2 regions of the Bacillus sp. Bwzl_19 genome follow, and region 2 is predicted to be linked to the other one. Evidence: riboswitches for the same ligand, from Rfam matches in the RefSeq annotation. Region 2 holds a riboswitch; the other holds the start of a gene.

Region 1 (5,059 bases), 1.4 Mb from region 2:
GCGGCGTCAGCAATAAGGCCGGGCGCGTCGCATCCGCAAACAGCATAATAACCAGAATGACCGCAAACAGTGCCAGAACAACGTAATTGATAAACGGCGCAAACGGCGCTTTGAATGTTGATGCCGCGTGTAAGTCCGGCCGGGTTTTCCTGTATCTGATATGGCAGACAAGAATCACACCCCACACCCAAATGAAACAAATCGCGCTGATGGTTGTCACGATGCCAAAGGCTTCTTCCGGAATCAATTTGCTTAAAAGTGCCCCTGCTGACAGGACAATGACCGACACCCATAACGCGCGGCTCGGCACATGATTTTTATTCAGCTTCTCGAAACTTGCCGGCGCCTGTTTCGTTTTGCTTAAGTTATACAAAATCCGGCTTGTTGAAAACATTCCGCTGTTACAAGCAGAAGCGGCTGACGTTAATACGACGAAATTAATGATTCCCGCGGCCAGCGGAATGCCGACTAAGCTGAAGGTCTTCACAAAAGGACTTTCCGCCGCATTCAGCTGCGTCCAAGGGTTAATACATAAGAGGATGATCAATGCCCCGACGTAGAAAAATAAAATACGCAAAGGAATTTTATTGATCGCGGACGGAATGTTTTTTTTCGGATTTGATGTTTCCGCTGCCGACACACCGACTAATTCCACACCGACATAGGCAAAGATCACCATCTGGAACGAAAGCAAAAAGCCTGAAAATCCGTTTGGAAACAAGCCGCCGTGCACCCACAGATTCGCTGCTGAAACCGTTCCAGTATGCGTTTTGAACCCAATCACCAGCAAAATCACCCCGATGACGATTAACGCGAGGATCGTGATCACCTTAATTAAAGCGAACCAAAACTCCAATTCTCCAAAAATCTTGACCGTTAACAGATTAAGCCCCAATAAAATGAGCAAACAGATCAGTGCAGGAATCCACTGCGGAATATCAAACCAATATTTCACATACACACCGACGGCGATCACATCCGCCATAGCCGTCATAATCCAGCAAAACCAATAGGTCCAGCCGGTGACAAACGCTGCCCGCGGCCCTAAATACGCCTCGGCGATATCCGTTAATGATTGGTACCCCGCTTTAGATAAAAGCAGTTCTCCCAGCGACCGCATAACGAAAAAAAGCGCAATACCTACAATAAAATACGCAAAGATGATAGAAGGACCCGCCAGCTGAATCGCCTTACCGGACCCTAAAAACAACCCGGTGCCGATCGTGCCGCCAATGGCGATAAGCTGCACATGCCGATTCGATAAGTCCCTCTTTAGCTCTCGCTGTTCCACATCTGACTCCTCCTTACTTTTTTATGAACGACGAGAAAATAAAGCCAATAAAAAAAGAGATTGGATGCCCTCCAATCTCATGGTCATAAGAATATCAAATTATATTTGCGCCGCTGACAATCAACAGCATGACAAATACATATTCGGTACTCTTCTGTCCTTTTGCCTGAGATTGTGAACCCTTCGGCGCCGCGGAAAATCCGCGGTCTCTCCAGAAGCCGCTCCTGCTGTAGTGCGACCCACAGCAATCATAGCCTGCTACGTATTGAGTTTCTGATAGAAAATACCTATCAGCTAACTTTTTATTTTAATAGAAGTCGAGTGGTTTGTCAATGGTCTTACTTACAGTGAACTCTAGTATTCTTAAACTCACCTATCCTAGCGGCTATATTTTCCTTTTCGAAAAATAACGGGGTTTAACTGGCACTGCTTATGGACAGAATAAGCTTAATCTCTCTTGTAAACCTTCTAAGACTTCTTTCGGTACTTCCCTGACCTTGATATCCTTACCTAGGAAAAGCAGCCAATTTGTTATTTCGGTCAATTCTTCGGGATTACTGACATTGATATAAGTCTCTAGAATGGCTGTGGTTTGATAAGGATTCGTATAGGAAATTGACATTTTTAAAGGATGATATTTTTTGAATTGGGCAATCGCCTTTGGACCAAGTTCAAGAACAAGGTTGATTACTTCTTCCTGCTCGCTTAGTTTCTCTAAAATCTTTTTCTTGCTTATTCTTTTTTTCGCAGAGTATGGTTTGACATTGGTAAGATTGTCCGCAGGGAAAATCCTCCTCTTCTCATCCTTTACATCAAAGCCTTCAATCAGCCAAAGGCCTTTTTCATGATAAGGGTGCAAGAGGCAGATTGGATAAGACTTTATTACCTTCTCTTCTTTGATGGTAATCCATAAATAGCTATCCGAAAGAAGTAGCTGGATGAGTTTTTCTAACATGGGATGGGGGAGATCTGAGAGCTCAAGCAGGTCGGGATTATGGGGGTTTGTCCCTTCAAAAAGCAAGATTTGATTTAAAAGAACCAGGGTCTCTTGCTGGCTTTCGGAGATAAGGCCCAGCAATTTTTCAGCTAAAGATTGACGGCTCTTTAGATAAGGGAGCTGTTGATTTCTTGTGGCCATAAACGCAATAAAAAGAGCTTTAATCTCATTATCGGTAAAGCGAACAGCGGGCAGGACAGAGTGGTTCATGACAAAATAACCGCCGCTCCTTCCAACTTCAGCAACAAGCGGCATCCCCATGGCTTCAATTTCTCTGATATCTCTAATAGCTGTCGAACGAGAGATATCAAATTCCCGCATGATTTCAGAAATTGTAAAGTGGGCGCGGTTGTTGATATACCGCATGATAATATTAATCCGTTCAACTTTTTTCATCGGGACCTCCTAAACAGTATCATTTTTTGACATGATTTAAGGTTATTATAAACGCATCAATTGAAAAGACAAAAATCATTTGATTATTTTAAAAAGAGGAAGGTTTTGAATATGGAAAATTATACTCTGGAAGAAAAAGACGGATTTACCGTTTTTGGTATTGTTACTGAGCTTAAGAGCGATTACACAGACTATGCCGGCATAAACAAGGAAAAGGCTGACTTTTGGGAAGCCGTCAAACAAGATGGAAGGCTTGACACCTTGAAAGCCATTGCCGCAAATGACTATATTTTTGCCGTGAACGAAGCGGTAAACAACAGGTTGATGCATTATGCTGGCGTGATGACAGAGGAAGAGGCGTCAGTGACCGGAGAAACCAGAGTCATCCAATTTCCTAAGGGGGAATATCTGGTTGTGAAAGGGGAAGGGAAGACGGCCGATGAATTGAGCAATAAGCTTACCGGCATTGCCTTTGGTCAGGTCTTGCCGGAAGCAAAGAATTTTGCCTATGTCGGCGGGCCGAATGCAACGGTTGAGATGGGGCAGCGAAACGGTTTAGTATTTGGTGAAATGTGGATTCCTGTTGTCAGGAAATAAAGAGATAAAAGGAGAGATGGAATTGTCATATATTGTTGATTTTAAAAATGTGTCTGCTGTTGGTTTAGAGTCTTCACCCGTGGCAGAAGCGCTTGCTGGTTTACGTGCTAATGAAGCCCGTTACTTAATGAACAAATACAAGCATGAATTTACGGTGGTACCAGCCGGCGAGTCCTGCGAGACCCTTGAGTATGTAAACCGAATTTTGAAAGAAGAACGTGATATTGAGTTTGCGGCCAAACCTTTAGAAACGTCGCGTTTCCAAGTGGAAAATATCAAAATGGCCTACGTCTTTTATGAGGATGGTCTTGAGGTCAACGTCATGTATACGGTTGATGACCCTAAGAAGCGTGCTGTTGGTTTTAAGCTTTCTGAGGGGATGGAAGTGCCAAAGGAGTTAGAAGGGAAGTTTAAGTTTGCCAGGCAAAAGTCTAAATTAGCCGGAACAATTCGGGGCTCGTTTTTTGTCATTAAAGGAGAATATTAAAGTACGCAAAAACAACTATTCATGCATCGAATGTTCATCTGGCATTCAAATTACAAAACAGCACCTCTCCATTAAATGAGAAGGTGCTGTTTTTTTCGCTTAAACTTGGGCTGAAATTATCAGCTTCGGCACGGCGAATTCCGCGGTCTCTCCAGAATCTGCTTCAAAGCAATCATAGCCTGCGACAATGCCGCCATTTCAAGGCCCTTGAAAACTATCTGTTTCATTCATCTCATTTCTGGAAAATGAGACAACCCTGTGATAGAAGGAAATATCCGATTCATGTTAAAGAAACCTTCTCCGCGGTCTGCCTTAAGCTTTCTCTCCGCTCATCTCGGCGCCTCTTGCCCTCGTTTTGATTGTCTCAAAAAGGCGTTATGCGGTACTATCATATAAGGTCTAATGATTTAATCATAATGTCATACTTTTAAATTGGGGTACAGTCAGGAAAATGCGGATTTACAACGCTAAGCCCATTTCCCCGACTATTCCCCCAGTTTTAACAACGTTAAGAAAGTTTCAAGGGTCTTAAAGAATCTAACGAGACCATTTTCTCCGAATTAAAATGGTATTCTCCAAGTAAATTAATATGTTCCCAACCTAGAGGTGACATATGGTGCAATAATTCTTCATTAAAACTACCTGACCGTTTTTGATATTCAACTGCCTTTGTTAGATGTAAAGTATTCCAGATACTGATGGCATTGATAATGATGTTTAAGGCACTGGCTCTTTGCAATTGATGCTGTATGGTTCGTTCCCTAAGCTCTCCTTGTTTTCCGAAGAAAATAGCTCTTGCCAGTCCATTCATGGCTTCTCCTTTATTCAATCCTTTTTGTATTTTTCTTCTTAATGATTCATCCGAAATATAATTCAAAATAAAGATCGTTTTTTCTATTCGGCCCATCTCACGTAAGGCTGTAGCCAAGCTGTTTTGTCTTGAATAAGAACCTAATTTCCCCATAATAAGGGATGCTGAAACTGTTCCTTCCCTTATAGAATGAGCTAATCGCAAAACATCCTCATAATTCTCTTTAATGACCTTTGTATTTATTTGTCCACGTAAAATGACTTCTAATTTTGGATACTCACTTGCCTTATCTATTGTAAATAATTTCGAGTCTGATAAATCTCGTATTCTTGGAGCAAATTTAAATCCTAATAAATGGGTCAGTCCGAATATTTGGTCTGTGTAACCAGCCGTGTCTGTATAATGCTCTACTATATTTAGATCCGTCTCATGGTGTAACAAACCATCCAAAACATGAATCGCATCTCTTGAATTAGTATG
Region 2 (5,059 bases):
CGTCATCGCAACTGAAGCCGCTAAAGCGTTCAGCGCCTGGTTTGAGCAAATGTTGGAGGTGGCTTTGTCTCTTCTGATATGCTGTTCGCGCGCCTGAAGGGTGAGAACAAAGCCTCTTCGGCCGTTTTCATCCTCCGTTTGGCCGACAAGACGGCCCGGCACCTTCCTCATCAGTTTTTTCGTTACTGCAAAATAGCCGCAGTGCGGGCCGCCGAACGCCGCAGGTATGCCGAATGGCTGCGCGTCCCCGACGACGATGTCAGCTCCGTATGCCCCGGGCGGTGTCAAAATACCGAGAGCGAGCGGGTTTGAAGAAACAATCAGCTGGCTGTTTCCTTTATGTGCGAGCGGCTCAATGTCCTTTAACGGCTCAATTTGTCCGAAGAAGTTCGGATACTGGACGATCACGGCGGCCGTTTCATCGCAAACGGCATCCTCTAATGCTTCAAGGTCTGTGACGCCGTTTTTCGCGGGCACCTCTACTACCTCGATATATTGGCCTTTTGCGTATGTTTTCAGGACATCCCGTGATTCCGGATGAACGGCCGCGGAAATGACGATTTTTTTCTTTTTCGTATGGCCCGACGCAAGCATCGCCGCTTCCGCCAACGCCGTCCCCCCATCGTACATGGAGGAGTTTGCGATATCCATCCCCGTTAACTCACAGATCATCGTTTGAAATTCAAAAATCGCCTGCAGCTCTCCTTGTGAAATTTCAGGCTGGTAAGGCGTATATGCCGTGTAAAACTCTGACCGGGAAATCACATGGTCGACGATAACCGGCTGATAGTGATCGTACACACCTGCGCCCAGAAAAGATGCATATGTAACAGCGTCCTTATTTTTCGCTGCAAGCTTTGTCAGCTCTCTCGTCAGCTCTGTTTCTGATTTTGCTTTTTTAATTTGGTAGTCTTTTTGAAACCTCACATCTTCCGGGATATCGGCAAACAGTTCATCAATTGTTTCTGCGCCGATGGCTTTCAGCATTTCTTTTTTATCCTGTTCTGTCGCGGGCAAATATCGATGCTTCATATGACTCTCCTTTTTCAGCTCTGTTTTGGACGTTTATAAAACGGTGTGCGGACAATCTTCGCTTTTACCGTTTTTTTGCGGATTTCCACTTCTACTTCCGTTCCGATTTCACTGAATTCCGTTTTGATTAAGGCAAGGCCGATATTTTTCTTTAAAGTCGGAGATTGTGTGCCTGTCGTGACTTCACCGATTGCAACACCGTCTTTTTTTACGGCGTATCCGTGTCTCGGAATCCCTTTTTCAATCATCTCAAGCCCGACCAGCTTACGCGGAGCTCCTTTTTCTTTCTGTTCACTCAATACAGACTTCCCAAAAAAATCGGAATCTTTCTTGTGCTTTACGGCAAATCCGATTCCGGCTTCGATCGGCGTAATGTCTTTCGTCAATTCCTGACCGTATAAAGCGAGCTTCGCTTCAAATCTCAGCGTATCACGGGCGCCGAGACCGCACGGAACGAGCCCTTCATTCTCTCCCGCTGCAAGAATCTCTTTAAAAAGATGAACCGCGTCTCCGTTGCGGCAATAAAGCTCAAACCCGTCTTCACCGGTATATCCCGTTCTTGAAAGCAGGACTTGGCGTCCGGCAACGTCCGCCTCATCAATAAACGTAAACGGCTTTAAGGAAGCCAAATCACATTCAGTCAGCTTCGAAAGAACCGTCTGAGCATTCGGTCCCTGAACGGCAAGCAGTGAAATCTCGTCAGACTGATTCGTTAATGTGACATCCCCTTTTGCATGTTCCTTCAGCCAAGCGAGGTCTTTTTCAATATTAGACGCATTGATTACGAGCAGATAGCAGGTTTCGCTTTTCTGATAGATCAGCAAGTCATCGACCGTGCCTCCGTCGGGATAACACATGGCGGTATAAAGCGCGCTTTTCGGCTTTAAGTCGGCAACGTCATTTGTCATCATTTTTTGCAGAAAAGACAGGGCGTCTTGCCCGGATACTTCGACTTCTCCCATATGGGACACATCAAACAGGCCCGCTTTTGTGCGGACGGCTTCATGCTCCTCTTTAATAGAAGAAAATTGAACAGGCAGCTCCCATCCTCCAAAATCAATCGTTTTTCCGCCGTATTCTTTATATACGTCATAAAGCGGTGTTCGTTTCAGCATCATCTTCCCCCTTCAGTCATTGGCGCATTGTAAAGACATATAAAAAAGGACAGAGAAACACCTCATGAAAATGAAGGTTTCTCTGTCCCGGCACCTGAAAGTTTACTTTATGAAAACATCATAAAGACGTCCCCTTTGGTGGTCTGCCTTTTCTGCTCGCAGACACTCTCCAGAGTTGCGTCGAGCAAGAGTTCTTTTGCCTGAGAGATTCACTCCGCAGTTTGCTCCTTCGGCGCCCGGATGCACATCTTTCTTCCGAGTCTCTCCCCTTGCTGTCATTCGCTCATATTTACCAATTGTTATGGACATACTAAAGCAATATCTTGGGTGAAATCATTACTTATATCCTACCACCCTCACTTACGTCCGGCAACAAAAATTATGATAAATCAGTTTTTTAAAAGAAAGGCGGTTTTGTTACATATGACAGCAGAGATCATATTTGATGCAAACTGGCCGGGAGAGTTTTCTGAGCGGCTGAAAACGGACGGTCCCTGGTCAAATTGGGAGTTGTACAAACTGTCGGCTGAAGTCCAGCAGACTCTTGCCATTCCTGAATTTGAAGGGTTGAGGGCTCCTTTATACCTGCCCGATTTCACTCCGCTTCCCCATCAGCTTGAAGTTGCCCAGAAAGTCGTTGAAAAAATGAACGGCAAGGCGATTTTGGCTGATGAAGTGGGGCTCGGAAAAACGGTGGAAGCGGGCCTGATTTTAAAAGAATACATGATTCGCGGGCTGGCAAAAAAAATCCTGATTCTTGTGCCGGCATCACTCGTTTCCCAATGGGTGAAAGAGCTTCAGGAGAAGTTTTTAATACCGGCTGTTGAACAGAAGAAAAGCTATGTGTGGGAACAGTGCGATATCGTCGTTTCTTCGATTGATACGGCCAAACGCTCGCCTCACAAGGAAATTGTGCTTTCTATTCCGTATGATCTCGTCATTATTGACGAGGCGCACAAGCTCAAAAACAGCAAAACGAAAAATTATGAATTTGCGAGAAGTCTTGTGAAGAAGTACTGCCTGCTTCTGACGGCAACCCCGATCCAAAACCGGATCGAAGAAATTTTTAATTTAGTGTCACTGTTAAAGCCCGGCCACTTGGGAAATGAAAGCGGATTTCAAGAAACCTTCAATCAAAAGGACGGAATTGACGCTCATGAGCATTTGAAAGAGCTCGTCAATAAGGTGATGATCCGAAACACACGGAGCGACACGGGGCTTACATGGACGAAGCGCCACGTCGAAACAGTGCCGATCACCTTTTCACCGACGGAACAGGCGCTTTACGATGACATTGCCGCACTGAAAAACGGCACGGAAAAGCCGACAAGCGCATTTTCCATTATGACGCTGCAAAGAGAGTGCTGTTCAAGCCGGGAAGCCGTGTATATGACGCTTAAAAAAATGCTTGATCAAAAGGAGCAAAAAGCGCCCGCATTCGATGAACAGACGATTGCGAATTTAATGGACCGCATCAATCAAGTCACGCAAAACTCAAAAGCGATCCAAGTGGTTGACTTGATCCAAAAGATTAATGACAAGGTCATTATTTTTACTGAGTACCGGGCGACACAGATTTACCTGCAATGGTTTCTTCAGCAGAACGGCATAAGCTCTGTTCCGTTCAGAGGCGGATTTAAGCGTGGGAAAAAAGACTGGATGAAGGATCTCTTCCGGGGGAAAGTGCAAGTGCTGATCGCTACGGAAGCCGGCGGCGAAGGGATCAACCTGCAATTCTGTAATCATATTATCAACTATGATCTCCCGTGGAACCCGATGCGGCTTGAACAAAGAATCGGAAGGATACACAGACTCGGTCAGGAAAGAGATGTCCACATTTACAACATGGCGACAAAACATACGGTAGAAGAGCATATCTTAAAACTTCTGTATGACAAAATTCATTTATTCGAAAATGTCGTCGGAGAATTAGATGACATATTAACAAAAATCAAAGTGAACAATTTTGAAGACCACTTACATGATATTTTATGCCACTCGCTGACAGAGGAAGAAATGCGAATCAAAATGGACAATCTTACCTCTTTTCTATCGTACGGTACGGAAAAGCCGGCCAGAAAAAAAGGCTCTTAATCTAAAGGAGGAAGCGCGACATGAGACAGCAGGAGGTTCACGAATTTTTACTGCGCTTTTTTGAAGCGAACCACTGCCCGATTACTGATCACGGGCCGGGTTTTATGACGGTTCAATTGACGGTCGAGATGGACAAACAAATTATGAACCGGCCGTTTTATTGGCATTGGCGTGAAAAAACGGGCGGAGAACCGAACCCGATGAAGATCACTTTCATCACTGATAAAGAAACGGCTCCGGATGATATGGACGGAGAATTTATTTACTTCGGAGCCCCGCGGCTCTTTCAAATCTTTCAAGCAGTTAAACAAAATGGGAGATTTACAAGAATATATGAGAAAATTGTATCAGCCGGAGCCAGAGTGCCGCTTCAGCCCTGGCTTGGATTAAATGTAGTGATTTCATACCAATCCGACATGAAAAAAGACAGACTTTTGTCTTTAGGCCTGCATCTTGTATCTGGAACAATTATAGAAGGATTTCAGCAGAAGCTTGCACCGCTTCCGCTGACATCACAAATATCAGACTATTGCTTTACCATATCGCCGATGATTAAGCCGGAAAGCGGGATTAAGAGGATGGAGCATTATTTGAAAAACGCTGCCGCCAAAGAGCCGTCAGACTGGGCTGACAACGCGATCGCCAGATGGAAGAAGGACCTCAGGCTTCTCGATCAGTTTTATGAGCAGACAGAGGAAAAACCTGAGGAATACCAATTGGAAAAACAAGCGCTGAAAGCCTTATATCAGCCGAAAATTCACATTCAGATTGAGAACGGCGGTTTATTTTTCCTGCAAAGTAATTTTTCTGGATAAGAG

The links. A riboswitch is a leader RNA that binds a small molecule or an ion and turns the genes downstream of it on or off. The one in region 2 is predicted to bind glycine.
Region 1: it holds a riboswitch for glycine, as region 2 does, so the genes downstream of both, ACW5MY_RS19005 (amino acid permease) here and gcvT (glycine cleavage system aminomethyltransferase GcvT) in region 2, are expected to answer to the same signal.

Annotation. Positions count from the first base shown of each region.
Region 1 covers NZ_CM142729.1:3,596,659-3,601,717, forward strand. The annotation lists gene ACW5MY_RS19005 (amino acid permease) at 1-1,291, opposite strand, end outside; glycine riboswitch at 1,436-1,516, opposite strand; gene ACW5MY_RS19010 (helix-turn-helix transcriptional regulator) at 1,722-2,684, opposite strand; gene ACW5MY_RS19015 (GyrI-like domain-containing protein) at 2,796-3,281, shown strand; gene ACW5MY_RS19020 (hypothetical protein) at 3,304-3,768, shown strand; gene ACW5MY_RS19025 (Tn3 family transposase) at 4,277-5,059, opposite strand, start outside.
Region 2 covers NZ_CM142729.1:2,164,141-2,169,199, forward strand. The annotation lists gene gcvPA (aminomethyl-transferring glycine dehydrogenase subunit GcvPA) at 1-1,032, opposite strand, end outside; gene gcvT (glycine cleavage system aminomethyltransferase GcvT) at 1,047-2,147, opposite strand; glycine riboswitch at 2,326-2,426, opposite strand; gene ACW5MY_RS11485 (DEAD/DEAH box helicase) at 2,571-4,241, shown strand; gene ACW5MY_RS11490 (YqhG family protein) at 4,262-5,056, shown strand.